One region of the Kluyvera georgiana genome, then DNA from elsewhere that is predicted to be linked to it. Evidence: predicted binding sites of a transcription regulator. Region 1 holds the regulator's gene; the other holds the start of a gene.

Region 1 (16,163 bases):
AGCCAGATAAGATCGTGTGGACGTAATGTTGTGCTCATGATTTAGATTCCTGAAGTCAGCGAGATAAACAGCGGCAGCGACAGGATACACAGTACAGAGCTCAACAGCAGCACGGCTTCTGCATCTGGAGACTGCACGCCAAAGCGGTTACCGAACACCACGCCGAAGAAGCCCGCGGACAATGCAATCATCAGGATGGCAGTGATAGCCACGGAACCATGCAGGCCGAAAATCAGCACGATACCCCAGGCAATAGCCGGTTGAATCAGCAACTTAGCGATGGTGGAAGTAATCACCACGGTATTGATTTGCAGTTTACGCGCAGAGAGGATAACACCGGTCAGGAACAGCGCCGCCGCAGTAGCAGACAGACCCAGCGGTTTGATCGCCGCCAGCACCAGCTCCGGCATTTTAATACCAATGGCGGAAAGGATAACCCCCAACAGTGGGCCCATTACGATTGGCTTTTTAATCGAACGCCACATCAGTACCGGCAGCATAGAGAGCGTAGAACCGGTGTTACCGCCTTCAGCACGCGCTTTTTCACGTTCGAGGATCAGCAGGCAGAACGGTGTCATCAGTACGGAACCGCAGGCGATGGAAACGGCAACGGAAAGCGAGGTGGAAGAGGTTTCACCCAGCACGCTACCCAGAATCGGCAGACCCAGCGCGGCATAGTTTGGCAGCGCAACGGTCAGCGTCAGTACGGCGGCATCCTGCGGCGATTTATTGAATAATTTGGTCGCCATAAAGTAGATAGCGGCATAGGTAATCCACATCGCCAGCGTCAACACCACAATCAGCGGTGACTGAGCCACGATACCGGCCCACGGCGTTTGTACCGTGGCGCTAAACAGCGCTGCGGGTAACGCAAAGTCCATCACAAAGATGTTGAGCAGGGAGACATTTTTGTTGTCGACCATTTTGGCCTTCCCGGCCCAGAATCCCAGCAACATGATGACGAAAATCGGAGCAAGAGCATGAACAATTACGTAAGTCATATTTCACCTGTAATGAAAAAAAGTTAGCACTGGCGCGATGATTATTATTTTTTCAGATGCAGCTGCCCGCATGGGCGCGGGAAGCGCCCATGGAGCCGTACATCCGGCAGGTCTCTTTTTTACTTACCAGCTTGCTCGCATGCGTTCGCGTACGAGGGCAGAGCTGCGGCGATTGTCGGCACCCAGACGGCTTTTCAGCGTAGGGTCCTGACGAGCGTCGTTGATGGCCTGTTGCAGGGTGTTTTTCACCAGCGCCAGGTCTTGTGCGGATGGGGCATCCGGGTTGCTGATATCCAGCAGGTTTTCCAGCAGGCCCAGGGTGGCGTAGTTGCTGATGTCATAGGCCATCGGCGGAATGGTTGCCGCCAGTTTTTCCAGCGCCTCAACGGTACGCAGGGTAATGCGCGCCGCGGACTCTTTGCCCATCGCGTGAATCAGTACGCCTTTATCGTTGAAGGCGATCAGACGGTTTGCCTGGTAGCCGTGCGCCAGAAATGCCCCGGACATCGCTTTACCGACGATAAGACCAATCACCGGGTGGCCTGCCAGACGCGCATTGGCATACGCCGCAGCCGCGCCAGCCAGCGCCTGATGAATGCCAAAGCCTTCTTCACGACGACCATAGGCCTGGCTGGAGACGTCAATCACTGCCACGATCGGGCGCTTCACGGCGCTGTTGGCATCGGCGGCGATGGTTTCGCTGACGACTTTCGCAAGCGTCCAGCCTTCCAGCAGACCGACTTCACCTTTAGTGGCGCGCGGATAGTGGTTATGGGCATCCGGAACGACGGCGATAAAGCGCACGTTTTCACCGTTCAGCTCGCCATCAGCGGCCTGTACGGACGGGCACAGCCCTGCAATACGTTTGGCGCCTGGCGCCAGCGTTTCCAGCCATAATTCGCCACGGCTAATTACGTTACTCATCATTTCACCTCCCGGGCGAAGAGCGCTCTAATCTGTTCTGAATCGGCCTGTTTGCGGGTATCAAAATGGCTCAGGCGGTCGAGATACCAGTCGTAATTATCGGTGCGATGTTTTGCCGGAACGCCTTTCGCCAGCGCCTCGTTCATGGCGGCTTTCACCGCGTTCACACCGTCGTTGACCAGTGCTTCTACCAGCCCGCTTTCGTAGCGAACTTCACCACCGGTCATGCTCCAGATGAACGGACGGTCGCGGGAGTCATACTCTTCAATCCCGGCTTCCTGTTCGATTACCTGCGGGCCGTTCAGGCCGAGACGCGCTTCGCGGGTCACAATCAGATAGCTACACAGCGCCGCCGCGATGGACATCCCGCCGAAGCAGCCCACAGTACCGGCCACAATGCCAACCACCGGGGTGTAACGACGCAGATCCACAATCGCCGCATGAATATCGGCAATCGCCGCCAGACCGAGGTTCGCTTCTTGTAAACGAACCCCGCCGGTTTCCAGGCTCAGTACCGCCTGAGTAGGAATGCCGTTACGGTTATCTTCCGCCGCCAGCTCCAGCGCCGCTGCCATTTTGGCACCGGACACTTCGCCCATGCTGCCGCCCTGGAACGCGCCTTCAATCGCTACAACAACGGCCGGTTTACCATTGATTGTGCCTTTTGCCACCACCATGCCGTCATCGGCCTGTGGAACAATGCCCTGTGCGCCGAGCCACGGCGACATCACGCCTTCAAATGGGTCGAGCAGTTCACGGTAGCTGCCTTCATCCAGCAGCGCATGCGCACGCTGGCGTGCTTTTAATTCGATAAAACTGCGGTCATCACGCATAGCTCACCTCTTCAAAAACCTGTTCGATACGGATGCGCGCCACGCCCGGCGTCGCGCCGAAGTCATGGATGGTCAGTTTGCCCGCAGGCAGGCTGCTGACCGTCTGCAGACGGTTGAACAGCGCTTCCCAGCGGCGGGTGCTGTTATCGACAGAAGTGGTGATATCAATGGTTAACGTCTGGCCCTGGTCGGCGGTGAATAACACCTCCATATCCCCGGAGCCCACAACGCCTGCCAGCGCTTTACCGCTTAAGGTGCGGCTGGCCGGTACGGTTAACGTAATGTGTTCCATAACATCCTCTTAATGCTTTAAATACGGCGATTCGACGTGATTTCGACGCGATCGAGAAATAGCGTGGCGGCGAGCAGGTCAGCCGCGCCGCCCGGCGAGGCGTTTAGCGCCAGCATCTGGCTATCCAGTTCCGCTAATGCCGCCTGACCCGCCGGGTGCGCGCTGCCGCCTGCATTCAACACGGCGCGCGCGCCGTCCTGCATGGCATCAAGCCCTTCCAGCCCGGCACGAGAAAGTACGCAGGTATCGGTCAGCGAGGTCATGATCGCCATCAGCGCATCCAGCCTCGCGTGCGTCTCGCTACTACCGCGCAGGCGGCTTAAACGCAGCTGCGGCAGCGCGCGCTGCATCACGTGCGGAAACGCCTGCTGAGCTTCTTCACGAGCGCCCGGTACACGATAACGATGCGTTGCGCGAAGCCCTTTGCTGAACACCTTCGGCGCTGCGTCATCCGGCAGCTTCGCCAGTTCCGCTGCGGTAGCGGCTATCTGCTGCGCGCCACCGGCACCACCGTGCATCGCAACGGCGCTCACCAACAACCCCAGCGCCCAAATCGCGCCGCGGTGGGTATTCACGCCGTGGGTCGCGGCCATCATCTGCTGCTCGCCCTCACGGCCGAGTCGCCCTATGGTTTGTCTGAGCGCAATATCCGCTGGACGCTGCCAACTTTGCTGCGCCAGCGCCTGAAACGTAGGGGTCAGGCTATGTGCGGAGCGCTCCATTAGCGAAAGCGTAAGATCGTGGTGCGCGCCGTTCCCCCGACTGTCCACCAGACCGGGTTTCGGGCTTAATCGTGCTTCGTCAATCAGACACTGCGTGGCGGTTCGCGCCAGCCACTCGGCACCGCCTTCAACCTGAATCTGGGGCAGAAGTTTCATTACCAGCTCCGGAATTTCGCAGGTGGGTTGTAAAGACCGCCGGACCATTCCACCAGGTCAGCGACGCTACCGGCTGCCAGCAGCGAACGGGTGGCATCGGTACGACGAATGCCCATATCTTCCGGATAGACCACCTTGCCGCTCTGACGCAGCTCGGCAACGCGCTTAGCGTCAACGCCCAGCCCGATATCGGTGATCCCTGCTACCGCAGCCACCATCGCACGGCGCTCTTCAAGATCTTTGGCGCGGTAGAGGTAGGCGATACCTTCTTCGGTCAGCACGTGGGTTACGTCATCGCCGTAGATCATTACCGGTGCCAGCGGCATGCCGGAGGCTTTCGCCACGTCAACCGCGTCCAGTTTTTCGACGAAGGTTGGCTTCACGCCCGCCTGGAAGGTTTCGACCATCTGCACCACCAGTTTTTTACCGCGCTGCATTGGGTCTGGTTCGGTGATCATATTCAGCCAGGCTGGCGTTGCATGACGACGACCGTGCGGGTCGTGACCCATGTTTGGCGCGCCGCCGAAGCCAGAAAGACGGCCGCGGGTCACGGTGGAGGAGTTGGCGTAGCCATCAACCTGCAGGGTGGAGCCGATAAACATATCTACCGCGTACTGGCCAGCCAACTGGCAGAAGGCGCGGTTAGAACGCATCGAGCCGTCGGAACCGGTAAAGAAGATGTCTGGGCGGGCGCGGATATACTCTTCCATCCCCAACTCGCCGCCGAAGCAGTGCACGCTTTCTACCCAGCCGCTCTCAATTGCCGGAATCAGCGTTGGATGCGGGTTCAGCGTCCAGTGTTTACAGATTTTGCCTTTCAGACCGAGCTGTTCACCGTAGGTTGGCAGCAACAGTTCAATCGCCGCGGTGTTGAAGCCGATACCGTGGTTCAGCGACTGTACCTGATGTTCCGCGTAGATGCCTTTAATCGCCATCATCGCCATCAGGATGTGTTCCTGTTTAATCAGGCGCGGGTCACGGGTAAACAGCGGTTCGATAAAGAACGGCTTATCGGCGACAACCACGTAGTCAATCCAGGAGCCCGGAATATCCACGCGCGGCAGGTCGCATTCGTCATCCACCAGTTCGTTCACCTGCGCGATGACAATGCCATCGTGGAACGCGGCGGCTTCCACCAGCGCAGGCGTATCTTCGGTGCTCGGCCCGGTGTAGAGGTTGCCTTTACGGTCAGCCTTATAACCGGCAATCAGCGCCACGTTCGGGGCCAGGTCGACGTAAAGACGGGAGTAAAGTTCGATGTAAGTATGGATGGCGCCGATTTCCAGTTGGCCATCTTCCAGTAGTTGCGAAATACGCAGGCTCTGGGTACCGGAGAAGGAGAAGTCCAGCTTGCGGGCGATGCCTTTTTCAAAGATATCCAGATGCTCGCTGCGCCCGACGCTTGGCATAATCATATGCAGGTCGTGCACAATCTGCGGATTGACTTCAGCCAGCATGCGGGACAGGAAATCTGCCTGCTTCTGGTTATTCCCTTCTAATACCACGCGGTCACCCGGCGCGATCAGTTTTTCCAGCATCGCGGTCAGGTCTGCGGTCGGCAGCACCTTACCCTGCACCGGAACGGAAGCCAGACGGCGCTGTTTTTCCGTGCGGCGGGTGTTCCAGACTCGTGCTGGCGTTTGCCCAGATAACATTATTAACCTCCTGATTCAGCTAATCATTTTGATTGCTTAACACTGGAAAGAGTGTGCACCCTGGTGAGAAAGTCATCAATTAAGCGTAGGAAAGAATCATTAGCTTGAGAGTAATAATTGAAGTAACAATTTGTGATGAGGATCAGAAACCAAAGGGATAAAAACGACTACCTATGCCTCATTTTCATAAACACGAGGGCAAAGTGACGGTATAGTAGGCGGCAGATTAACGAGTAAACATCGCGTAGACATGACTGAAACCACCCACCACGATCTCAACATCGACACCCAAAGCAGCGCCGACTTCGTGCCAATGCGCGGCGTCAGCAACCGGCATCTGCAGACGATGCTGCCGCGCCTTATTCGGCGTAAGGTGCAGTTCACGCCCCACTGGCAGCGCCTTGAGCTGCCGGATGGCGACTTTGTCGATCTTGCGTGGAGCGAAGATCCGCAGGCCGCCATTCATAAGCCGCGTCTGGTGGTGTTTCACGGGCTGGAAGGCAGTCTGTACAGCCCGTACGCGCACGGTCTGATCAATGCGGCGAAAGCGCAGGGCTGGCTGGGCGTGGTGATGCATTTCCGCGGCTGTAGCGGCGAGCCCAACCGCCTGAACCGTATCTACCACTCCGGCGAAACGGAAGACGGTACCTGGTTCCTGCACTGGCTTGCGCGCGAATATGGTCACGCCCCTACTGCGGCTGTGGGCTACTCGCTTGGCGGTAACATGCTCGCCTGTCTGCTCGCCAAAGAAGGCAATGCGGTGCCCATCGATGCTGCCGTGATCGTCTCTGCGCCGTTTATGCTGGAAGCCTGTAGCTACCACATGGATAAAGGCTTTTCGCGCGTCTATCAGCGCTATCTGCTCAACCTGCTGAAAGGCAATGCGGCCCGCAAGCTGAAGGCCTATCCCGGCTCCTTGCCGGTCGATCTGCGTCAATTGAAAAGCATGCGCCGCATCCGCGAGTTTGACGATTCGATTACCTCGAAGATCCACGGTTTTGCCGACGCCATCGACTATTACCGCCAGTGCAGCGCGATGCCGATCTTAAGCAAAATCACGAAGCCGACGCTGATCATCCACTCGAAGGACGATCCGTTTATGGATCACCACTCCATCCCCGCGCAGGAAGAGCTGCCGGAGAACGTGGAGTATCAGTTGACGGAATTTGGCGGGCACGTGGGTTTTATCGGCGGCACTTTACGCCACCCGGAAATGTGGCTGGAAAAACGCATTCCCGCCTGGCTGATGCGCTGGCTGGGAGCGAAAGCATGATTATTCCCTGGCAGGATATCGACCCGGAGACGCTGGACAACCTGATTGAAAGCTTTGTCTTGCGCGAAGGCACTGATTATGGTGAATATGAGCGTTCACTTGCGCAAAAGGTCGCCGACGTCAAACAGCAGCTACAAACCGGCGAAGCGGTGCTGGTCTGGTCCGAACTTCACGAGACCGTCAATATCATGCCCCGTAACCAATTTCGCGGTTAACTATACTCTAACGGCAGGAGGCGTTTACCACGCTTCCCTTGTCGTCTTTTCAGGGAGTTATTCGCATGTCTGCCAAACATCCGGTTATTGCCGTTACCGGTTCCAGCGGCGCGGGCACCACCACCACCAGCCTCGCGTTCCGTAAAATCTTTGCTCAGCTCAACCTGCGTTCGGCAGAAGTGGAAGGCGACAGCTTCCACCGTTATACCCGTCCGGAAATGGATATGGCCATTCGTAAAGCCCGCGATTTAGGCCGCCATATCAGCTACTTTGGCCCGGATGCCAACGATTTTGGCCTGCTGGAACAAACCTTTCGCGACTATGGTCTGCACGGTAAAGGGCAGTCGAGAAAATACCTGCATACCTACGATGAAGCGGTGCCGTGGAATCAGGTGCCAGGCACGTTTACCCCCTGGCAGCCGCTGCCGGAACCGACCGACGTGCTGTTCTACGAAGGGCTGCACGGTGGCGTCGTGACGCCACAGCATGATGTCGCACGCCACGTCGACCTGCTGGTCGGCGTTGTGCCAATCGTTAACCTTGAGTGGATCCAGAAGATGATCCGCGATACCAGCGAGCGCGGACACTCCCGCGAAGCGGTGATGGATTCGGTCGTGCGTTCGATGGAAGACTATATCAACTACATCACGCCGCAGTTCTCACGCACGCATATCAACTTCCAGCGCGTGCCGACGGTTGATACCTCTAACCCGTTTGCCGCCAAGGGCATTCCGTCGCTGGACGAAAGCTTTGTGGTGATTCACTTCCGCAACCTCGACAACATCGACTATCCGTGGCTGCTGGCCATGCTGCAGGGTTCGTTCATCTCGCATATGAACACGCTGGTCGTTCCCGGCGGCAAAATGGGGCTGGCGATGGAATTGATCATGACGCCGCTGGTGCAGCGTTTAATGGAAGGTCGAAACTAGCAGATTGACAGGACGGTTCCCTCTCCCCGAAGGAACGAGGGAGCCGTTGCTCGCAAAGGACTTACCCTTCGATCACTTCGTAGGAGTGGGTGATATTCACCGCTTTTTCAAGCATCAGCGCAACAGAGCAGTACTTCTCCGCAGACAGATCCACCGCACGGGAAACCGCCGCATCCTTCAGCCCTTTACCGGTGACGATAAAATGCAGATTGATGTGGGTGAACAGGCGCGGCGCTTCTTCACGACGCTCGGAGGTCAGCTTCACTTCGCAGTCGGTCACGTCATTGCGCCCCTTCTGCAGGATAGACACCACGTCGATAGCGCTGCAGCCACCTGCGGCCATCAGCACCACTTCCATCGGGCTTGGCGCTTTATCGCCAGAGTTGCCGTCCATCAGGATCTGGTGCCCAGAAGCGGACTCCCCCAGGAAGGTCAGCCCTTCAACCCATTTCACACGCGCTTGCATAATTTTTAACTCCAAGGTTGCAATTTTCTTCTCAGATTACGCGCACATAACAATTCTCGCAATGGAAGGCGATCGACGTCATGCTGAAGCGAGACACCAGGAGACACACGGCTAAAGCTATGCTAAAACAGTCAGGATGCTACGGTAATACATAAACGTACTGCATGTATGCAGAGGACATCACATTACAGGCTGCGACAGTATGCGACAGCCGACTTCCCAGGTAACGGGAAGGATACTATTGCAACCGGTGGCCGCAATGCTTTTGCCGCCGGGAAGAGCTTATAACAGAGGATAACCGCGCATGGTGCTTGGCAAACCGCAAACAGACCCGACTCTCGAATGGTTCTTGTCTCATTGCCATATTCATAAGTACCCATCGAAGAGCACGCTGATTCACCAGGGTGAAAAAGCAGAGACGCTGTATTACATCGTAAAAGGCTCAGTGGCAGTACTCATCAAGGACGAAGAAGGGAAAGAGATGATCCTCTCTTACCTCAACCAGGGCGATTTCATCGGTGAGTTAGGCCTGTTTGAAGAAGGCCAGGAACGCAGCGCGTGGGTACGGGCAAAAACCGCTTGTGAAGTTGCTGAAATCTCTTATAAAAAATTCCGACAGCTGATCCAGGTTAACCCGGACATCCTGATGCGTCTCTCTTCGCAAATGGCGCGTCGTCTGCAGGTGACCTCTGAGAAAGTTGGCAACCTGGCGTTCCTCGACGTCACCGGTCGTATCGCGCAGACGCTGCTGAACCTGGCAAAACAACCTGACGCAATGACCCACCCGGACGGGATGCAGATCAAAATCACTCGTCAGGAAATCGGCCAGATCGTGGGCTGCTCTCGTGAAACCGTGGGCCGTATCCTGAAGATGCTGGAAGATCAGAATCTGATCTCCGCACACGGCAAAACCATTGTCGTTTACGGTACCCGCTAATCCAGCCCAAACGGCGTATTGCGTCATGCAGTACGCCGTTTTTGTTTTCCCCCTATGTGGCGCAGGCTGATTTACCACCCGGAAGTCAACTATGCACTGCGGCAAACGCTGGTGCTGTGTCTGCCCGTTGCCATTGGTCTACTTCTCGGTCATCTCAAGCAGGGCCTACTGTTCTCGCTGGTGCCCGCCTGTTGCAACATTGCCGGGCTTGATACGCCACATAAACGTTTCTTCAAGCGTCTGATCATTGGCGGCTGTCTGTTCGCAGGATGTAGCCTCGCCGTTCAGCTGCTGCTGGCGCGCGATGTACCTCTGCCACTGATTCTGACCGGGCTGGCGCTGCTGCTTGGCGTTACGGCGGAGATCAGCGCCCTGCACGGACGACTGCTGCCCGCTTCGCTGATTGCGTCCATTTTTACCCTTAGCCTGGCAGGGAATATGCCTATCTGGCAGCCGTTATTGATCTACGCGCTGGGAACATTATGGTACGGGCTGTTCAACTGGTGGTGGTTCTGGATGTGGCGCGAGCAGCCGCTGCGAGAATCGCTCAGTCTGCTTTACCGTCAGCTTGCGGACTACTGCGAAGCAAAATATAGCTTACTGACTCAGCATACCGATCCCAACACCGCGCTGCCGCCGCTGCTGACTCGCCAGCAAAAGGTGGTGGACCTGATTTCCCAATGCTACCAGCAGCTACACATGCTGGCGGCGAACCAGCACAATGACTATAAGCGCCTGCTGCGCGCCTTCCAGGTAGGGCTGGATTTGCAGGAGCATATCTCCGTCAGCCTGCACCAGCCGGAAGAGGTGCAGAAGCTGGTTGAACGCAGCCATGCGGAAGCGGTGATCCGCTGGAATGCCCAGACGGTAGCCGCACGCCTGCGCGTGCTGGCGGACGATATCCTCTATCACCGCTACCCTACCCGCTTCAACATGGATAAACAGATTGGCGCGCTGGAAAAAATTGCCGACCAGCACCCGGATAACCCGGTTGGTCAGTTCTGTGCCTGGCACTTCAGCCGCATTGCCCGCGTGCTGCGCTCCCAGCGCCCGCTGTACCCGCGTAACCTGATGGCCGACAAAGAACGCCGTCTGCCGCTGTTCCCCGCGTTAAAAAGCTACCTCTCTTTGCGCTCTCCCGCCCTGCGTAACGCCGCGCGTCTCAGCGTGATGCTGAGCATCGCCAGCCTGATGGGCGCGGCGCTGCACCTGCCAAAACCGTACTGGATCCTGATGACGGTGCTGCTGGTCACGCAAAACGGTTACGGCGCGACCCGGGTGCGAATTTTCCACCGAGCGGCGGGCACGCTTGCCGGGCTGGTAATTGCCGCCGTGGCCCTGCACTTCCACGCGCCGCAGGGCTGGGCGCTAACGGGCATGCTGATAGTGACGTTAGTGAGCTACCTGATTATTCGTCGCAGCTATGGTTGGGCAACCGTCGGCTTTACCATCACCGCGGTATACACCCTGCAAATCCTGACGCTTAATGGCGAAGAGTTTATTGTCGCCCGCTTTATCGACACCATCATTGGCTGCCTGATCGCCTTCGGCGGTATGATTTGGCTCTGGCCGCAGTGGCAGAGCGGCCAGCTGCGCCAGAACGCCCAGGCGGCGCTGGAGGCCGATCAGGAAGCTATCCGCCTGATCCTCAGCCCTGACCCACAGGCACCGAAGCTGGCCTACCAGCGCATGCGCGTCAACCAGGCGCACAACACGCTGTATAACACGCTGAACCAGGCGATGCAGGAGCCAGGCTTTAATTCACGTTATCTTGAAGACATGAAGCTGTGGGTCACCCACAGCCAGTTTATCGTCGAGCACATCAACGCCATGACGACGCTGGCGCGCGAGCACAACATGTTGACGCCCGATCTGGCGCAGCAGTACCTGGAGTCGTGTGAAATTGCCCTACAACGCTGCCAGCAGCGTCTGGAATACGATGAAGCGGGGAGCAGCGGCGAGGTCAACATTATGGAAGCGCCGGATTCGCTGTCCCACGGGCCGTTAAGCACCATGGAACAGCATCTCCAGCGAATTCTGGGGCACCTGAACACCATGCACACCATTTCGTCGGTGGCCTGGCGCCAGCGCCCACGGCACGGCGGCTGGTTAAAGCGGCAAACTAGCTAACAATTTTCGCGACGGCCTGGGCAAAGCGCTGCATGCCTTCATCGATATCCACTTCTTCCACCACCAGCGACGGCGCAAAGCGCATCACGTCCGGGCCGGCATTCAATACCATTACACCGACATCCGCTGCGGCATACAGGAAGTCGCGCGCGCGGCCTTTGTATTTCGCGTTCAGCTCAGCGCCAATCAGCAGGCCCATCCCGCGCACATCGCTGAAGACATCGTATTTCGCGTTAATCTGTTGCAGATGCTGAACAAAGCGCTCGCGCTTAGCACTGACGCCGTTCAGCACTTCCGGCGTGTTGATAATATCAAAGGCCGCACCGGCCACAGCGCAGGCCAGCGGGTTACCGCCGTAGGTAGAGCCGTGCGAACCCACGTGGAAAGCGCTGGCAATGTCGTTGGTCGTCAGCATGGCGCTCACCGGGAAGCCGCCGCCCAGCGCTTTGGCGCTGGTCAGAATATCCGGCGTCACGCCGTAGTGCATATAAGCAAACAGCGAACCGGTACGGCCCATGCCGCTCTGCACTTCATCAAAGACCAGCAGCGCCTGATGCTTGTCACACAGGTCGCGAAGCCCTTTGAGGAATTCCGGCGTTGCCGCCTGCACGCCGCCTTCGCCCTGAATCGGCTCCACCACCACCGCGCAGGTGTGGTCATCCATCACCGCTTCCACCGCGTGCAGATCGTTAAACGGCACGTGAACGATATCGGCAGGTTTAGGGCCGAAACCGTCGGAGTACTTCGGCTGACCGCCGACGGAGACGGTAAACAACGAACGCCCGTGGAAGGCGTTATGGAAGGCGATAATTTTCGTTTTGTACGGACTATGACGGGTTGACGCGTAGTAACGCGCCAGTTTAAAAGCGGTCTCGTTGGCTTCAGTACCAGAGTTCATGAACACCACGCGCTCGGCGAAAGTGGCGTCAACCAGCTTCTGGCCCAGGCGCAGCGCCGGTTCGTTGGTAAACACGTTGCTGGTGTGCCACAGGGTTTCGCCCTGGGTTTTCAGCGCCTCAACCAGCGCCGGATGACAGTGGCCCAGCGCCGTCACCGCGATACCGCCCGCAAAATCAACGTACTCTTTGCCTTGCTGATCCCAGACGCGACTGCCTTTTCCCTTCACCGGAATAAACTCCGCCGGTGCATAGATTGGCAAAATGACCTGATCGAAGGTCGCGCGGGTGATCGCAGGTTGTTTGGTTACCATGTCATGCCCTTCTTCAAACGATGCAGCAATGATTGTGAGAATCTATCCACAAAATATGCATAAAAAATCACATCATGGCAACTACTATCGCTGGAGAAAGTTGGCCAGTAGCTGGTGCCCTTGTTCGCTAAGGATGCTTTCCGGATGGAACTGGACGCCTTCCAGATCCCACTCGCGATGGCGGATCCCCATGATTTCCCCGCATTCACTGCGGGCGGTAACCTCAAAGCAGTCGGCCAGCGTATCGGGATCAACCAGTAAAGAGTGGTAGCGGGTAACGGTCAGCGGGTTATTCAAACCACGAAAAACGCCCTGCTGCTGATGGGTAATCGGCGACGTTTTGCCGTGCATGACCTGCCGTGCGCGAACGATGCGCGCGCCAAATGCCTGCGCGATGGCCTGATGGCCTAAACAAACGCCGAGGAGGGGAACGGTACCCGCGTAGTGGCGGATGACATCAAGAGAGATACCTGCCTCGTCCGGCGTGCAGGGGCCGGGTGAGATCACGATTTTTTCCGGCGCCAGCTTATCAATGTCATCAAGGGTGATGTCATCGTTACGTCTGACCACCACGCTGGCCCCCAGCTCGCAAAAATACTGGTAGAGGTTCCAGGTAAAGGAATCGTAATTATCAATCAGCAGGATCATGGCGGCTCCGGTCATTTATCTGCCGCCATTCTACCGAGAGTGGAGTGCTTTAGCGATACGGACGGCAGCCTCATGCCTGACGCCGCCCGGCGCAAATTATGGCAGTACTTTCGCCGACAGGATGACAATCGGTTTGGTCGGCACATTCTGGTATGGCCCAACGTTGTGGCTCGGCACCTGGGAGATTTTATCTGCCACGTCCATGCCCTTCACCACCTTGCCAAATACCGCGTAGCCAAAATCACGCTGGCCGTGGTCAAGGAAAGCGTTGTCGGCCACGTTAATAAAGAACTGGCTGGTTGCGCTATCTTTATCAGCAGTGCGCGCCATCGCGATGGTGCCGCGGGTGTTGCGCAGGCCGTTGTCGGCTTCGTTTTTAATTGGCGGGTTAGGCTGCTTCTGCTGCATCTGCTCGTTAAAGCCGCCGCCCTGAACCATAAAGCCTGGGATCACGCGGTGGAAGGTGGTGTTGTTGTAGAAACCGCTATTAACGTAGTTCAGGAAGTTTTCAACGGAAACCGGCGCTTTCTGGCTATCCAGCTGCAGCTCGATGTTGCCTGCGGAGGTGGTCAGCAGCACGTGCGGATTCGTGGTTGCTGCGAGAGCCGCAGGAGCCATCGCCGAGAGAGCAAAAACAGCCGCCACGGCCGCCAGAGTTGATTTGAGCATGAGAATTCCTTTAACAGGTGCAGTAGAGAAGCAAGTGGCTTGATTCTAAAGAGGGACAGCCCCTCAGGCCAGTGCTTTACCAAAGTTTACGCGGATGTAACGCTTATAATGAGCATGGTAAGAATTCACCCTTTCCATTTTGTGATCCAGATCACAATGAAAAGTGTAATACGCCAACGTTTGCGTAATAAAACTATGAATACATCACCTCAATGACTAAAATCTGCCCGCTCAGCGCAATGTCAATGCGCTTTACACAACTATTCACAGGCCAGTCATGACTAACAGCAACCGTATCAAGCTCACATGGATCAGCTTCTTCTCCTACGCCCTTACCGGTGCGTTGGTGATCGTCACCGGGATGGTGATGGGAAACATCGCCGATTACTTCAATCTGCCCGTTTCCAGCATGAGTAACACCTTTACCTTCCTGAACGCTGGGATCCTGATCTCGATTTTCCTCAACGCCTGGTTGATGGAAATCGTTCCGCTGAAAACGCAGCTGCGTTTTGGCTTCATCCTGATGGTGCTGGCGGTCATTGGTCTGATGACCAGCCACAGCCTGGCGCTGTTCTCCGCCGCCATGTTCGTACTGGGGCTGGTCAGCGGGATTACCATGTCGATTGGTACCTTCCTCATCACCCATATGTATGAAGGGCGTCAGCGCGGCGCACGTCTGTTGTTTACCGACTCCTTCTTCAGCATGGCTGGGATGATCTTCCCGATGCTGGCAGCCTGGCTGCTGGCCCGTACCATTGAGTGGTACTGGGTATACGCCTGCATTGGCCTGATCTACGTGGCTATCTTCGTGCTGACCCTCGGCTGCGACTTCCCGATTCTGGGTAAAAAAGCGCAGAACAACGACCAGCCGATCGTAAAAGAGAAGTGGGGCATTGGCGTGCTGTTCCTGTCCATCGCCGCGCTGTGCTACATCCTCGGCCAGCTGGGCTTTATCTCCTGGGTACCGGAATACGCCAAGGGCCTGGGCATGAGCCTCAACGATGCCGGCAAACTGGTCAGCGACTTCTGGATGTCTTACATGTTCGGTATGTGGGCCTTCAGCTTTATCCTGCGCTTCTTCGACCTGCAGCGTATCCTGACCGTGCTGGCCGGTATTGCCACCGTGATGATGTACCTGTTCAACCACGGCGAACCGCAGCACCTGGCATGGTTTATCCTGACTCTGGGCTTCTTCTCCAGCGCGATCTACACCTCAATTATTACGCTGGGCTCCCTGCAGACCAAAGTCGCCTCACCAAAACTGGTTAACTTTGTGCTGACCTGCGGCACCATCGGCACCATGCTGACTTTCGTGGTCACCGGGCCTATCGTTGCCCATAGCGGCCCGCTGGCGGCGTTGACGACCGCAAACGGCCTGTATGCCGTTGTATTCGTCATGTGCCTTATCCTCGGCTTTGTGAGCCGTCATCGTCAGCATGCGGTGAGTGCTTCTCACTAATCTGCCTCGCCCCTTTTCGCCGTGAAAAGGGGCGCATTTCCTTCCTCCAACTGCTGCGCTCCCTTTCCGTTGTAGGCCGGATAAGCAAAGCGCCATCCGGCGCTCTGTGGCACATTGCCGGATGGCGCTTTGCTTATCCGGCCTACAGGATGTGAACTGAGACTGCCTAAAGCCTCTTTCAATGCTAACAAACGTCCCCCTCTCCTTTCGCTTATTTTTCACCCTTTTCGTTCAAGAAACGCACAGCAAATAAAGTTGAGTATTTTCCGCAACTTACAAAAACACTTAAAAATCATCATCCTACTCATTAAGGGGTAGGCAAAGGCTAAATTGATTTGAATCAATAATCCCACTAGCTGAATCGTTAAGGTAGGCAGTATTAGAATAGAAATCGAGGCAAAAATGAGCAAAGTCAGACTCGCAATTATCGGTAATGGCATGGTCGGCCACCGCTTTATCGAGGATCTTCTCGATAAATCCGACGCCAGCCGGTTCGATATTACCGTCTTCTGTGAAGAACCCCGCATCGCCTACGACCGCGTACACCTCTCTTCCTACTTCTCACACCACACCGCGGAAGAGCTGTCGCTGGTGCGCGAAGGCTTCTATGAGAAACACGGCGTTAAAGTTCTGGTCGGCGAGCG
Region 2 (16,163 bases), 530 kb from region 1:
GTGCTTTCTGTTCCGCCCGATGCCATGCAGCAGCATTTTTTTTCAGATATTGTTGACGGACATCCCGCACGGGTGGCGTGACGCCTTTAGCGCAAATGGCATGATCATCGCTAACGGGCACGCTCAATACGCTCTGAAAATCGCTATGGCTGCTTATCTGGCTCAATATCAACATCTCTGCGCCATTCAGGCTGAACAGCATCTGGCGGATATCACATGGCCACTCTTCGGGAATGAAGCGTAAACGGGTCAGTTCGGTGATATGCCAATTGGTAAAGTCATAGTAGTTCTTCGCCCCCAACACGGCCTTATTCCACAAATGCGGAGAATGAGTCATGTTCAGATGATCCCATTCCTGCTGGTAGTGTTCAAAAAGCTCATTGAAACGCGGGACGCTGTCCAGAATAACGGTCTGCACATCAATGCGGGTGCGACTAACAAAATCGAGGATCTTATAAGCGGGTACATATGCCGCCATTGAAGGGGCCTGAATATTAAAAAGCAGGCTGCCGTCCGGATATTTGCGTACCCCGGTATCATTAAAATGCATATGACCGCCCACATGTACGCCAATACCCGTTTTAGCCAGTGCATGGCTGGTATCTTCTTTTGGCGCCCGAGCCAGCTGGAATTTTCCTTTACCAAAGATGGCTTCCAGATCCGCTGCTGCGCCGTTATCAAACTCAACCATCGGGAAATGGCTGAAAGTGACTAACGTTTTATTATTCGCTCTGGCGCGCTGGGCGACGGACGTCATCCAGGCCACCGTTTGTTGCTTGTGGGTGAGCATCTTGTTGTAGCCCGCATCTCCCGAGCCCGCGAAATTATTTGCCGACTCCGGTTTGGTCAGGTCGGCGTTTTCGCGGGGGAGGTACACATTCGCATCCACCGCCATCAGCCAGAGCCCCGGGACGGGTTCAACGAGATAACTACTGTCCGCCACCGTGAAACAGGGGCCATAGCCCGGCTGGCGATATTTTCCGCCGGTTCCCTGCGCACAAATTTCATACTGCCGCTGATGGAAGTCGCTTGCCTGTTGCGCTTTCGCATAGGAATAGCTTGTCTCATCATAAGTGGAATATGGCGTTTCCCAATAAATATCATTCGGTTGAGGGTTCATACCAAACGGCGACATCATTTTCATAATGTATTCATAGCCGCTACTCACCATCTCTTCGCTGCAAATTGTGGGCAGCTCGGCGCCCGTTGCAATCACCGCAGTCTTGCCCCGGTAGCCTTTACACTCATGGGCTCCGGCACTAAAAATGCGCTGCGTTTTGCCACCCGCGCCAAGGAAATCCTCTTCACCGCCCGGTAGGTCAAAGGGTCGATTGGGATCGTGGTTACCCGGCGTCGCAAAAAAACGCATACCATATTTTTGCTGGTACTCTTCAAGTAGCTTCACCAGCCCCCGAATATGCACCGGTTGACCATCGTCGCTAAAGTCACCGGGTAGCGCGATCAGTTTGATGCCTTTCTTGCCCGCATCGTCCAGTGCGGCCCGCAGGGCGAAATAGTTTTCATTGAATAATCTGGTTGACGTTAGCTGGGCGTACATCGTGCGAATCATCGCATTTTGCCCGCTTTTGCTGTTTTTCAGTCCGTGGAAGGCACCGTCCTGAAATTGACCATAAACATCATGAAAATGGATATCTGGCATAAATGCCACACGATATGAATAATGCTCCGCAGCCTCAACAACAGAAGAACAGAGGAAAAACGCGGCAATATTAGCAATGAATATTTTTTTCATTGGTATCACCTTAAATTAATAGTTATCAACGAATTGTGTTACTTTGACTTTGTCCTTAAGCCCGTTAATCAGTAAAAAAACATATCCCAGGGCGGGAACCAAAAAGCTAAACCTTAACCCTACTGAATCAATCGCCATTCCCTGGATAAAAGGCAGCACCCCTCCGCCAATTCCCGCCATGATCAGGCATGCAGAGATCGGCGCGGAATAGCCTTCAAGACCAGACAATGTGCGAGAGAAAATGACCGGATACATCACTGAGTTCATCAGCCCTACGGCAACCAAACAGTAGCCGCCGGTACGGTTGGCAAGAACCATTGCCGCCACCGTCAACAGCATGGCTCCTGTCGTACAGAGACAAAACAGCAGCCGTACACGGCAATAACGTGCTAATAGGCCATAAAGAAAGCGTCCAGCGAGCGCTCCCCCCCAGTACAGCGCGATGAATGACGTCGCCTGAGCAAGCGAATAGCCCCCCAACGCGGCATCGTTCAGGTAGCTGATCACCGTAGTGCCAATACTGACTTCCACCCCCACATACACAAAAATACTGCTCACTCCGGAACGGAACTGCGGGTAACGGCACAAGGTAAAAAGCGATGACGCCACACGATTTCCAACATCATGAAAATCATCGATCCTCGAGAGATAGAGGATAAGGAGTAGAGAGCTGCCGCCCAACATCAGCCCAATGTATAAAACCGAAACCAAAACGCCCGAACTCGTCAGTACCCCCGCAAGCAGGAGAGGCGCCAGCGCGGCGCCAAAAGAGTTGATGGATGAGGCAAGGCTCAGTCGCCCAGCCGCACTTCGTCCATCGCCCAGGCGATTAACATAGGGGTTTGCCACTACCTGCATGGCGGCAACCCCCATCGCCATAATAAATATGCCCGCAAGGCAGCCGACAAAAGAAGGTCGCCACAGCGACCCGGCAATAATCGCCGCGCCGCTCGCCGCCAGCCCCAAAGCCAATACCAGCGCTCGACGATAGCCAAACCGCATCATCCATTTTGCACACGGTAGGCAGACCACAAACGGTGCTAGATAAAATGCGACGTTCACCAGCATGGCGTCTCGCCAGGAAAGCAAAAACAGCTGGCGGAAAAAGGGAATCATGGCGCTATTAATTGCCGTCAGGACTCCCCAATAAAAAAAGGTGCTGGATAGCAAAACGAATGCCTGGCGGGACTTATTCACTCTGCCTTACCCCGCGATTTCCTGAGCCAAAAGTTCAGCGACATCCTGCGGTAAAGCACGGTCCAGTAGCTGCTGTCGAAATTCGGCATGCATTAACTTTCGAGCCAGTCGGGAGAAAATTTTCATGTGATCGCCTTTCTCCTGCTCGCTGACCGTTAACATGATAATCAACGACACATCGACCTCATCATTCCACGCCAACGGCTTAGTCAGCCGCATCAGCGACACGCTGCTATGGCTGACTGCGGCTGATTTACAGTGCGGAAGCGCGATGGCGAAACCTAATGCGGTAGAGAAAATCGCCTCACGCTGCCAGATAGCGCTCTCTACCTCTGGACCTGAAATCACCCGCTGTTCAACCTCCAGATTATCGGTCAGTACCTTGATCACCTCCGCCTTGTCGGCCACCGGGCGATCGAGCAGGATCAATGCGGGATCGACCACGGGCTTCGCTGCCACCGTCACCTGCTGCTTTAGCGCCATCATCACCGCCTGAGCACCGTCACTGGCCAGCGCCTGCGCAAGCTTCTGCTCGCCACTGGCAAGCGTCAGCGAGGATAAATGCGCTTTCGCCGCGGCAATGCGACTGACCGACATACTCAACTGTCGCAATCCTGCGCCCAGCAATAACGCCAGCGCCGACGGGTCGCCACCCATCTCACCGCACAGGCTAATCGCAATACCGGCACGCTGCGCGCGCGCCGTCATCTCGGTGAGCAGCTGGAGAAACGAGGGGTCGAAATAGTTATAGAGATGGCGCACCTGTGGGTTACCCCGGTCGCAGGCCAGAAAATACTGCGTCAGATCGTTACTGCCAATGGAGACAAAATCGATATAAGCGGCCGCTTTCTCCAGCAGGTACAGCACCGATGGTACTTCCGCCATGATGCCCAACGACCATATCCCGGTAGCGATACCTTCAGCGCGCAGCTGCGCCTCAGTCTGCTGAAACTGTTCGCGCAGCCACTTAATTTCCTCCAGCGTGGTCACCATGGGCGCCATAATATGCAGCGGCCCGGTGGCGCTCGCACGCAGCAGCGCCCGCACCTGCGTGCTGAAAACGGCGTTAAAGGCGGGATATAAACGAATCCCCCGCCAGCCGAGAAACGGATTTTCCTCCGGCGGCATATTGAGATAATCACAGGGCTTATCGCCGCCGATATCCAGCGTGCGAATCACCACTTTGCGTCCCTTCGCTTGTTGCAGAACGTGGCGATAGGCCTGATATTGCTCTTCTTCATCCGGCGGCGCCGCGCGTTCGCAAAACAGCATTTCGGTACGGAACAAACCAATACCTTCCGCGCCCGCGGCAAACGCCGCTTCAGCTTCAGCAGCCAGCGCAATATTGGCCAGTATGGCAACCGACTCGCCGTCTTGCGTCACTCCAGGACGCTGAATCAGCGGCTGTAAACGCAGATGCTGTCGCTGGCGTTTTTCCTCTTCTAATTGATACCAACGCAGAGCCTGCGCGTCCGGGGCAAGAACCGCCACGCCGTAGCGCGTATCCAGCATCAGCGATTCGTTGCTGCGAATGCGGGTAATTTCTGCCGGTTCAACGCTCAACAGCGGAATACCGAACGAACGCGCGAGGATCACCGTGTGCGACGTTTCCCCACCCGCCCCCATCACCACGCCTTTCAGATGCGGGCCGCGCAGCGCCAGGAATTGACCCGGCGTGATTGGGGTTGGGCTTATCACGATGGTGTCCTGCCGCAGTACCGTCTCAGGCATCAGCGGCTGCTCACAAAGATGTGTGGCCAAACGCAAGCCTAAATCCTGGATGTCCAACACACGTTGTTGAAGATAGCTGCTGCGGCTCTCCCGTAGCGGCGCACTCAGTTCATCCAACGCCTGCGCTAACGCCGCAAGCGCATTACGCGCCGGACGTTCGTTTAACAGCGCGCTTTCAAAAAGGTCATCCTCCAGCAGGTTAATGTGCGCCTGCAGCACCGTCGCGGCTTCGCCCTGCGCATGATGGAACGCATCGCGAAGTTGCATACGTACCTGCTGTAGCGCGGCCTGCAGCGCATCACGTTGCACCTCAGACGTCGTTGCAACCTCCCGTTCAGCAAGCTGATAGAGATCCGGCGTTCCCGAATACATAGCCACGCCAAGCGCCAGTCCGCCGCTAACGCCACTACCCCGCAGAGTTTCCGCCGTTGTCTGTGCCAGAAAAACCGGTAACGGCGTGTCGATTTCGTTTTGCGACGGGGGCATAGACTCGTCGCAGCTGGCGAACTCTTGCGTGATGAACTGCTGTAATGCCTGAAACGCCGCCGCCTCATCGTCACCGGTAATCACCAGTTCGCAGGGATCCTGGTACAAAATGTCAGTACCAATCATTGCCAGCACGCTGCGCGCATCGGCCTGGCGTTCATTGCGTAAATTCACAATCAGTACGTGAGCACCGAAAGCGTTAACACGCTGCTCCAGCGCGCTGGCTGGGCGAGCATGCAGCCCGTTTGGCAACGGGCAGGTAAAATGAATCTTCAACACAACTTTATCCTCTTACTGCGGGCGTAATACGCCACGAGACAGGAGCACACTGCGGAACGATTTGCTGGGGCTGCGCTTCAGTCCGCTCATCAAGCATGACTTCATTTAGCGTGGCCTCCACCGTTGGCGCAGTACAAGGTAAGACTTGAGAGCCGGGGTTCCAGCCGCGCAAAATCAACGCCTCTCCGCGTTCTGCTTTTTTCAGGGTGCTGAAATGTAGCGACGTCTCCCAACTCAGCAGGCTGTAGCGTGCAGGGAAGGAAAGAGAGTGCGGGTTGGTTTTAAAACGGGCCCAGCCGGAGTCGAGCCAACCCACCGGCGGCGTGCGCCAGGCTTCCACGTCGCGCCAGAAGTCCTGAGTCTCTCCCTCACACAAAGGAATAAGCGCAAAGCGGACGGTGAATTCGCCGGGAATCTGTGAATCCGGAGACGGTAGCGCCATGCCGGACGCTCGCCCAGGCCGCCATGGCATCCCGGCGCGCCCCAGCCAGCCGACGCTGCGCAGCAGGGTAATCGCCATGACCGATGGCCGCCCTTCCGGGATCTCATATTCACGCAGCCCGTCCGTCACAACGCTCATCCCCTGCCCGCCATCGTGCATCATCACCAGACTTTGCATTGGCCATAACGAGGCGGGCGCTTCACCCCACTGTTCCTGCTGCCAGACGTCCAGCGCAGCAGGGCGGTTGGGACGGCGAATCAAGCCAAAGGGCTGATCGGCAAAATGGCAATCGGTAAATACATCGGTTGGAATTTCGACCTGCAGGCGATGATCCTGCAGCGTGTTATTGACGCTAACCTGCACATCGAGCACCGGCCGCTGATGCGCCAACGTGATCACCATACTGACGTCCAGTCGCGTATTAAGACGCCGCTGTTGTCTGTCGGTGAGGTTACGCGGCGCGGCAATGGACCAGCTTAGCGTCAAGGTATCGGCCAACGCGCCGCGCTGCCAATCGACGCTTTGCAGCGCACCCGCACCGGTCACGCGCCAGTCGTCTTCCGGCGGTGAATAGTTATAGGTGTCGCCAGCATCGCCGCCATCCACCAGTTGAATCAGATCCTCCCAACGCTTGCCGCTGCGCTTGTCCACCAGCACGACCTTTTCCCCCTCCAGCGTCAGCCGAAGCCAGGCGTTTTCTAGCGCAGCTTCCGCCACGTCGGGCTCGTCAAAGCCCGCGGGTTCATCTTCCTGGAGGTACAACGTGAGGTAACCACAAGCGGGGAGTGCGACGGTCTCCAGCAAGATCTCGCATTTACGGTAGAAAACGGGTTCGGCACTGTTTGAAAGCTCCTGCACAATCACCGACATATCCTGCGACGTTTCGCGCACAATCTGCCAGCGGCAAGGAACACCGTGTTCATCGACAATACGGAACACCGACCCAGGCAGGTACAACGTAAGCGCCGTCAGCCCATCGCGGGCCGAGGGCAGCGCATTGAAGATAATGATTTTTTTACCCTGTTGCTGGGCCGAGATCCCCTGCGCCAGCATCTGCATATTGAGCTCAAAGAGCTGGTTCGCTTTTTCCTGACCGGAGAGCACGCGGGCTTTAACCATCGCATTCACACGGTCGGCATTGCAGCCGCCAATGCTGTCGTGCGCATGCGACTTCATCGCTTCGCGCCAGATATTTTCAACCACCTTCTGCGGATAGGGCAGACCCAGCCGCCAGACGACGCTGAGCAGCGGCTCCAACTGGCGACTGACGACGTTCTCCAGGCGGGCGTTGGCCTGTTTAATATCCATACGGGTAGAAAAAATACCGCGATGGACACGCATATATTTCGGGCTCAACAGTTCGCCTTCAAAGGTAGCGAGCGGCGTCTGCGCCAGTGCGGCAAAGTAGCGGCTGAAGTCGCTACGCACAAAATGGTACTGGTCTTGCTGCGCGTTGAGGCGTTCCAGCATCGCGGGAACGCCATATTCAAATGGCGATTGATCGTTACCGTTGGGTAGCAATAGCTGTGAACTGCCGCTAAATGACGCCTGCTTTTCCAGGATGGCCGATAGACGCGGCCACGCCTGCTGTGGTTCCGTCGGTAACCATTTGGCGCAGCCATAGCCTTGTGGCAATACTGCCGCCGTCACCTCGCTGCCATCCAGGCTGCGCCAGCGAAACTCCGTCACCGGCGTGTCATATTCGCTCCAGCCGCGCCAGACCACCGCGCTGTCGATCGCAAACTGCTTGAGAAACATCGGCAACTGCGCACTCTGGCCAAAAGAGTCTGGCACATAGCCCACCGCCATTCGTGGGCCAAGCGCATCACAGTCGGCCTGGCCGAGCAGCAGGTTACGGGTAATCGATTCGGCGCCAACCACCAGAAAGTCGGTCTGCGTGTACCAGGGGCCAATCAGCAGCCTCCCGCTTTTCACCAGCGTTCGTACGCGCTCACGGTTCTCTGGCGCAAACTGGAAATAATCTTCCAGTACCACCGTTTGCCCATCAAGCATAAATGGACCTAATGATTCATCCGTTTCCAGACGATTAAGAAGATCCGCCATGAAATAATAAAGAAGAACCTGAGAATCATTCTCCGTAAAATACCACTCACGATCCCAGTGCGTGTGCTGAATTAAATGAACCGTTTTCATTCTCTTTATTCCTGTTTACAGGCGTGCGTATCCGGCACGGATATTTATCCGCGCTGAGCGCAGGGGAAATTAATTCAGATGCGCCGATGGCGCGTTTAACGGCTGGCTTTAAATTTCGGTGCCGTTACGTCTTTTTTTACCTCTGGCGTTGCCGCCTGGCCGCGGAAAATCAGCAGCGATCCGCAGGCGATAATCGCGGAACCGCAGACAATCGACAGCACATAAACCGGCCATTTTTCGACCGCCAGCCACCCGTAAAACCCGGAAATCGGGGCATGGTTCACGGCACCCAGGCCAACGGCCATGGCGGCACCCACCGCAGACCCCACCACGTTAACCACGATAATGCGCGGATTGGATAAGGCGAACGGGATGGCCCCTTCAGATACGCCGATCAACCCCATGAGCGTAGAGGCCTTACCCGCCTCACGCAGTGATTCCGGGAAGCGTGATGACCACAGCAGCGTTGCCACCCCCAGCCCAATCGGCGGAACGATAATCGCCACCTGTGCCGCCGTGTTCGGGTCGTAGATACCTGACGCCAGCAGCGCCATGGCCGTTGTGACCGCCGCCTTATTGACCGGCCCACCGAGGTCGAACCCCACCATCCCGCCAATCACCGCTGCCAGCACAACTTTGTTGGTCCCGGACATCGACAACAGCCAGCTTTCCATACCGTGATTCAACGCCGCCAGCGGCGTGCCAATCACAAAGGCCATGATGACGCAGGTTAACAGCGTACCGCCCACAGGCAGAATAAAGATCGGGCCAGCGGACGCCAGCGACTTCGGTAATTTGATATAGCGGTTGAGCGCCCGCACGATGTACCCGGCCACGAAACCTGCGGCCAGAGCGCCCAGGAACCCGGTACCCAAATTACTTGCCAGCAGACCACCCACCATGCCCGGCGCCAGGCCCGGCTTGTTGGCCAACGCAAAGCTGATATAGCCCGCCACCACCGGCAGCATCAGCGATAATGCCAGACCGCCGAAGCCGTCAAACTTATGCAGCAGCTGTACCACCATACCGGCGTGTTCGTAGCTGGCATCCCATATATTATCAATACCATAGATGGAAGCGCCTATACGGGCGATCCCCATCAGCACCGCACCCGCAATCACGAACGGCAGCATCCATGATACGCCGGTCATAATGGCATTTTTCACCTCAATACCTGCTGACGGCTTACCTCCCCCCTGAAACTTAGCCATTTGCCACCTCCTGCTCTACGGCCTCAAATACCGCATCACCATATTTGATCGGATCGGAAACGCTACACTCAAGTTTAACCATCCCGTCGAATCGTTCCTTGCCGCTAATCGCAACATCTGCGGCAATGATCACCGCATCAGCACGCGCCAAATCGTCCGGCATAATCTCGTTTTCCGCGCCAAGGCTACCCTGCGTTTCAACCTTCACTTCATGTCCACGATTTTTCCCTGTCATTTCAAGAGACTCAGCGGCCATATAGGTATGAGCCACGCCGGTTGGACAAGCAGCAACGCAAACAATGTACATAATGATTCCCCTTAGATTCTGGCAATAAAAAAAGCACAATGGCTAAAAAGCGCATTGTGCTTTGTGTAGGACTAACATGTTGAAAAATATGATGCTCAGCGTCCGCCCCGCTTGTGTGGCGGCAGATTAACAGCTGATGGAGGCTGGAATTACGGAAACTAAACGCCAGTTCATCGCGTTTGCGACGACACAGTAACACCTGAGGAAAGCGTAGACTGAAGCGGGCTAGTCGATGGCAGCGTTGGCGAACGCTCACGCAAAGCGCTTCACCCGCGCAGTCCCATAGAGAGGACCAGCTCTCCGCCATTTGCGTATCCATGCATTCCTGTTCAATTTCCTCGTTTTCCGCAAGGGCGTTAACAGAATTAAACCAACATATTTCATCAAGCATAGTTTTAATTTTGCGATCGATTGATAGCAAAATTAAAACTATGCTCTTAATAATGAATGAGTTGGTCATCATTGATAAAGCACCCCCGTGAATAGATTGATAGAGAGTAAAACAAAAACAAAAGAACAACTGTGATTTATTGCACAGAGCGCTGACTTTTATTTATTCCTGCCTAACAATAAGTATCAAGATATTTTAAATATATAAATAGATATTATGTATTAGGCTGCAATCCTGCTGCGCTGACGCCACTGCCCCGGCGTCATACCAATCTCGCGGTTGAACACGACCGAAAAATAGTTGCTGTCTTCAAACCCACAGCGCATCGCCACTTCACCAATCAGTAGCTCTGTGTGCTGCAACAGATATTGCGCGTGGCAAATGCGCAGCTGACGCAGGTAATGGTTTACGGTCATGCCGGTCTGGGTACGGAACTGTTGGCGTAGCGCACGCTCGCTGCATCCCTGTTGTGTGCAGAAGGAATCTAATACGAAAGGCCGGTTCAGGCTGCCCGCCAGCGCGGTAAGCAGTTTATCCAGCAGCGCTTCACTTTGCGTTGCCGCAAGGTTGTCGGTGGCATAACGGTAGCGCTTCAGACACACCACCAGTTGGGCAAACAGCAGTTCAGACATCTGGTTTGCCAGCGCGTCTTCTTTGCGGCTCTCGTGCTCCAGCTGGGTCATAATCTGCCGCGCCTGTGTCATTCCGGTACTGCCAATGCGCCAGTGTGGTACCCAGGGCGAACCGTGTAAGCCGGGAATATGGCTTACCCAGTCGAGATTGAGCTTCAGGCGTTCGGGGCAGTAGATAATATTCTGCAAAACCAAATCATTAACGGAAGCGTAGGAGTGTTTATCTTCGGCGCGAATATAGAACAAATCGCCGCGGGTAATACGGTAGGGACGGTCATTGAGGATATGCAGGCCGTTGCCGCGCCAGACCAGCACCAGCTCGCAAAATTCGTGGGTATGCTCAGCAAAAACGTTCTGCGGATAACGATCCGCCACCGCAACGGCCTGTGCGGAACTGGCGAAAAACTCGTCTTTTCGAAGGATTAACTGGCCTGACACGCTGATACCTCAACGACTAACAACTTACTATTATTAGCCGTTTTACGGTAAAAAACGGTGATTGCCTTCGCGTTACTGAAGCACCGTATCCCGGCCCTGGCGGATATCGCGCGGCGACCAGTTAAACTCACGACGGAACAGCGTAGAGAAGTGGTTGCTGTCACCAAACCCGCAGTGGTAAGCAATATCGGTCACGCTTTCATCGCTGTGACGCAGCAGATGCCGCGCTTTAATCAGCCGCAGGCGGTTCAGATAACGCTGCGGCGTCAGGCCGGTGCAGTGCTTCAACTGGCGGTGCAGCGTGCGCAGCGATAGCGAGAATTGCTCGGCCAACGCTTCCCAGCATACGTCCTCGGCAAAGTGATCTTCCAGCCACGCCATTAGTTGGTTCAGGCGGGCATCGTTATCAATAGCGCCCTGCACCTGACTGCCTTTACGCAGCAAAACCAGCAGCTGCATAAAGAGGATTTCGCGGTTGGCCAGCGACATCATATCGGTACTGTCTTTGGCTTCTTCCATCTGACCCACAATCGCCCGCACCTGCTGTAACGTACTCTGGTTAACCCGCCAGTGGGAAGGATAGTGGCCATCCTGTTCCTGCGGCAGTAGTTTGTTAAGACCTGACAAGAACTGGAAAGCATCCGGAGCGCGATATAACACATTGGTCAGACAGAGATTATCGGTATGTTCATACAGATGACGATCGACGTCGCGCACGAAGCAAACGGTGCCACCACAAATCGTATGCGGCTGACCATTGAAGACATGAATACCCGTACCGTGTTCAACGATAACAATCTCATTAAAATCATGATGATGCTCAGGAAAAGCCGCCTGAGGAAGCCGAGGTTCGATCGCAACAGGCAACTTACCGGAAGAGAAGAAATCCACGCTGTGTAATACGGTCATAACAACGCCCACCAAATGAGAAATGTTATCAGGATAGTAATCTTCACTGAGGGATCTCACCTTGACGTTTTGACAGCAAAGCGCGCAAACCCGGTCTTTTTTTCAAGAAACAGCCGGAAAGTTCGGGAAATGCGGTCAGTATCACACCCCCTGAAAGCCGCATTATCGCGGGAATTTGTGAACTCTCTCACGTTCATCTTTGCTTTCTTGCCAGCGGCCAATGGCGTCTGTCAGTAACGAGAAGGTAGTGACGATGTCCTTTTTTTAGACTGAGCGGTAATGACTCTCAGAAGGACTTTTGCCATGACTTTTCGCCATTGTGTGGCCGTCGATTTAGGCGCTTCAAGCGGACGCGTAATGCTGGCGCGCTACGATGCCCGGTCGCGTTTGCTTTCACTGCGCGAAATCCACCGTTTCACTAACAGCCTGCATCAGCAGGAGGGTTTTGATACCTGGGATATCGACAGCCTGGAAGCGGAAATCCGCGCCGGCCTTAACAAAGTGTGCGATGAAGGCATCCGTATCGACAGCATCGGTATCGACACCTGGGGCGTTGACTACGTGCTGCTGGATAAAAACGGTCAACGCGTCGGTCTGCCGGTCGCCTATCGCGACAGCCGCACCGACGGCGTGATGGCCATGGCGATGGAACAGTTAGGTCAAAGTAATATTTACCGCCGCAGCGGCATTCAGTTCCTGCCGTTCAATACGCTATATCAGCTGCGCGCGCTGGTTGAACAACAGCCGGAGCTGGTCGCTCAGGCGGCGCACGCGCTGCTGATCCCGGACTATTTCAGCTACCGTCTGACCGGCAAGATGAACTGGGAGTACACCAACGCTACAACCACGCAGCTGGTGAATATTCACAGCGATAGCTGGGACGAAGACCTGCTCAACTGGAGCGGCGCGCCGGCCTCCTGGTTCGGCACGCCGACGCATCCGGGTAACGTGATTGGTCATTGGGTTTGCCCGCAGGGTAACGATATTCCGGTCGTTGCCGTCGCCAGCCATGACACCGCCAGCGCGGTGATTGCGTCGCCGCTGGCGAGTGACGATGCCGCCTACCTCTCTTCCGGCACCTGGTCGCTAATGGGCTTTGAGAGCAAGACACCTTACACCAGCGAGCAAGCGCAGCGCGCAAATATTACCAACGAGGGCGGTGCCGAAGGCCGCTATCGGGTGCTGAAAAACATTATGGGTTTGTGGCTGTTACAGCGCATGCTGAAAGAGCAGAACGTGGGCGACCTGCCAACGCTCATCGCTGACACCGCGAAGCTGCCCGCCTGCCGCTGGCTGATCAACCCCAACGACGATCGCTTTATTAACCCCCACAACATGAGCGCCGAAATTCAGGCTGCCTGCCGCGAAACGGCACAGCCGGTGCCGGCCAACACCGCCGAGCTGGCACGCTGCATTTTTGACAGCCTCGCGCTGCTGTACGCCGACGTGCTTAACGAGCTGGTGCAGCTGCGCGGCAAGCCATTTAGCCAACTGCACATCGTGGGCGGCGGCTGCCAGAACCATCTGCTGAACCAACTGTGCGCCGATGCCTGCGGCATCACCGTGGTGGCAGGCCCGATTGAGGCCTCTACCCTCGGCAATATCGGCATTCAACTGATGACGCTGGACGAACTTTCCAACGTCGATGATTTCCGCAAGGTCGTGACCCATAACTACGGTCTCACCACCTTCACCCCTCATCCTGACCATGAAATTGCCCGCTACGTTGCGCAGTTTCAGCAACAACGACAGACAAAGGAGCTTTGCGCATGACCACTCAACTCGACCAAGCCTGGGAACTCGCGAAACAGCGCTATGCCGCCGTCGGTATCGACGTCGAAGAGGCGTTGCGCCAGCTGGATCGCCTGCCGGTATCCATGCACTGCTGGCAGGGCGATGACGTCGCGGGTTTTGAAAATCCAGAGGGCAACTTAACGGGTGGGATCCAGGCAACCGGTAACTATCCGGGCAAAGCGCGTAACGCCAGCGAACTGCGTGCCGATCTGGAGCAGGCGTTGAGCCTGATCCCGGGGCCAAAACGCCTGAACCTGCATGCGATCTATCTGGAGTCTGATACACCGGTCGCGCGTGACGAAATTAAGCCAGAACACTTCAAAAACTGGGTTGAGTGGGCGAAAAAACACAAGCTGGGCCTCGACTTCAACCCGTCCTGTTTCTCACACCCGTTGAGTGCAGACGGCTTTACCCTGTCCCACGCCGATCCGAAAATCCGCCAGTTCTGGATTGACCACTGCAAGGCCAGCCGCCGCATTTCCGCTTATTTCGGTGAACAGCTGGGCACGCCGTCGGTGATGAATATCTGGATCCCGGACGGCATGAAAGACGTCACCGTTGACCGTCTGGCACCGCGCCAGCGTCTGGCCGCCGCGCTGGATGAAGTGATCGGCGAAAAACTGGACCCGGCGCACCACATTGATGCCGTGGAAAGCAAACTGTTCGGTATCGGCGCAGAGAGCTACACCGTAGGCTCCAATGAGTTCTATATGGGCTACGCCACCAGCCGCCAGACCGCGCTGTGCCTGGATGCTGGCCACTTCCACCCGACGGAAGTGATCTCCGACAAAATTTCCGCCGCCATGCTGTACGTGCCACGTTTATTGCTGCACGTCAGCCGCCCGGTGCGTTGGGATAGCGACCATGTTGTGCTGCTGGATGACGAAACCCAGGCCATCGCGAGCGAAATCATTCGCCACAATCTGTTTGACCGTGTGCACATCGGCCTCGATTTCTTCGATGCCTCCATCAACCGTATCGCGGCATGGGTTATCGGCACCCGCAACATGAAGAAAGCCCTGCTGCGCGCACTGCTGGAGCCAACCGAACAGCTGCGTCAACTGGAAGCATCCGGCGACTACACCGCGCGTCTGGCGCTGCTGGAAGAGCAGAAGTGCCTGCCGTGGCAGGCGGTGTGGGAAATGTACTGCCAGCGTAACGATACCCCGGCAGGAAGTCAGTGGCTGGAGAGCGTGCGCGGCTATGAGAAAGAGATTCTGAACAAGCGCAAATAATCGAGTGCAATAGCCGGATGGCGGCTTTGCCTTATCCGGCCTACGAAACAACAGCCATTGTAGACCCGATAAGCGCAGCGCCATCGGGCATCAAAGTACACAGGACAACAAGACTATGCAGACCATTACCGACTCCTGGTTCGTCCAGGGCATGATCAAAGCCACCTCTGACGCCTGGTTAAAAGGCTGGGACGAGCGCAACGGCGGCAACCTGACGCTGCGCCTCGACGAAGCGGATATCGCACCATTCACCGCCGATTTCCACGCCGAACCGCGCTATATCGCCCTGAGCCAACCGATGCCAATGCTGGCGAACACGCCGTTTATCGTCACCGGTTCCGGTAAATTCTTCCGTAATGTGCAGCTCGACCCGTCCGCTAACCTCGGCGTCGTGAAGGTGGATAGCGATGGCGCGGGCTATCACATTTTATGGGGGCTGACTCACGAAGCGGTGCCTACCTCCGAGCTGCCCGCGCATTTCCTGTCGCACTGCGAACGTATCAAACTGACCGACGGCAAAGACCGCGTCATCATGCACTGCCACGCGACCAACCTGATCGCCCTGACCTACGTGCTGGAAAACGATAGCGCGCTGATCACCCGCAAACTGTGGGAAGGCAGCACCGAGTGTCTGGTGGTCTTCCCGGACGGCGTCGGCATTCTGCCGTGGATGGTGCCAGGTACCGATGAAATTGGTCAGGCGACCGCCGTTGAAATGCGTCAGCATTCTCTGGTGCTGTGGCCGTTCCACGGCGTCTTCGGCAGCGGCCCAACGCTCGACGAAACCTTTGGTCTGATTGATACCGCCGAAAAATCCGCAGAAGTGCTGGTTAAGGTGTACTCAATGGGCGGCATGAAGCAAACCATCACGCAGCAAGAACTGATTGCTCTCGGCCAGCGCTTTGGCGTGACGCCGATGGCCAGCGCATTAAATCTGTATAAATAAGCATATCGCCTGACCTCAGCCATTGAGGTCAGGCTTCAGAATGCATCCCATTATCTCAACGCTGAGCTAATGGGATGAGTTCTTAGCCCGCTTGAGGCGCAACTCTTACCCATTCTCCCTCCCTGACCATCACCGCAAACCAGCCGAGGGAACACAGGATTTCACAAGTTAGGTATCAAGGAGAACACCATGAGTTTTATGTTAGCACTGCCAAAAATCAGCCTGCACGGCGCGGGTGCCATTGCCGATATGGTTAAC

Evidence for each region. Region 1 encodes CRP, which controls carbon source genes, mostly activating them, when cyclic AMP is high. Its sites were predicted from a motif close to ATGTGANNNNNNTCACAT; they were not measured.
Region 2: rhaS (HTH-type transcriptional activator RhaS) is a predicted target of CRP. The motif match lies at 12,060-12,077, and genes of this name have one in related genera.

The regions. Positions count from the first base shown of each region.
Region 1 covers NZ_CP158865.1:420,384-436,546, reverse strand. The annotation lists gene ABTW00_RS02025 (malonate decarboxylase holo-ACP synthase) at 1-38, opposite strand, end outside; gene ABTW00_RS02020 (AEC family transporter) at 42-1,001, opposite strand; gene mdcE (biotin-independent malonate decarboxylase subunit gamma) at 1,125-1,925, opposite strand; gene ABTW00_RS02010 (biotin-independent malonate decarboxylase subunit beta) at 1,925-2,758, opposite strand; gene mdcC (malonate decarboxylase acyl carrier protein) at 2,751-3,050, opposite strand; gene ABTW00_RS02000 (triphosphoribosyl-dephospho-CoA synthase) at 3,068-3,928, opposite strand; gene mdcA (malonate decarboxylase subunit alpha) at 3,928-5,583, opposite strand; gene ABTW00_RS01990 (hydrolase) at 5,834-6,856, shown strand; gene ABTW00_RS01985 (YheU family protein) at 6,853-7,071, shown strand; gene ABTW00_RS01980 (phosphoribulokinase) at 7,137-8,000, shown strand; gene ABTW00_RS01975 (OsmC family protein) at 8,062-8,466, opposite strand; gene crp (cAMP-activated global transcriptional regulator CRP) at 8,771-9,403, shown strand; gene ABTW00_RS01965 (YccS/YhfK family putative transporter) at 9,458-11,533, shown strand; gene argD (bifunctional acetylornithine/succinyldiaminopimelate transaminase) at 11,526-12,743, opposite strand; gene pabA (aminodeoxychorismate synthase component 2) at 12,828-13,391, opposite strand; gene ppiA (peptidylprolyl isomerase A) at 13,488-14,060, opposite strand; gene tsgA (MFS transporter TsgA) at 14,338-15,519, shown strand; gene nirB (nitrite reductase large subunit NirB) at 15,922-16,163, shown strand, end outside.
Region 2 covers NZ_CP158865.1:4,867,217-4,883,379, forward strand. The annotation lists gene ABTW00_RS23010 (metallophosphoesterase) at 1-1,753, opposite strand, end outside; gene ABTW00_RS23015 (MFS transporter) at 1,769-2,950, opposite strand; gene ptsP (phosphoenolpyruvate--protein phosphotransferase) at 2,957-5,446, opposite strand; gene ABTW00_RS23025 (glycoside hydrolase family 38 C-terminal domain-containing protein) at 5,451-8,042, opposite strand; gene ABTW00_RS23030 (PTS fructose transporter subunit IIC) at 8,138-9,253, opposite strand; gene ABTW00_RS23035 (PTS fructose transporter subunit IIB) at 9,246-9,560, opposite strand; gene rhaR (HTH-type transcriptional activator RhaR) at 10,173-11,021, opposite strand; gene rhaS (HTH-type transcriptional activator RhaS) at 11,094-11,930, opposite strand; gene rhaB (rhamnulokinase) at 12,234-13,703, shown strand; gene rhaA (L-rhamnose isomerase) at 13,700-14,959, shown strand; gene rhaD (rhamnulose-1-phosphate aldolase) at 15,075-15,905, shown strand; gene fucO (lactaldehyde reductase) at 16,095-16,163, shown strand, end outside.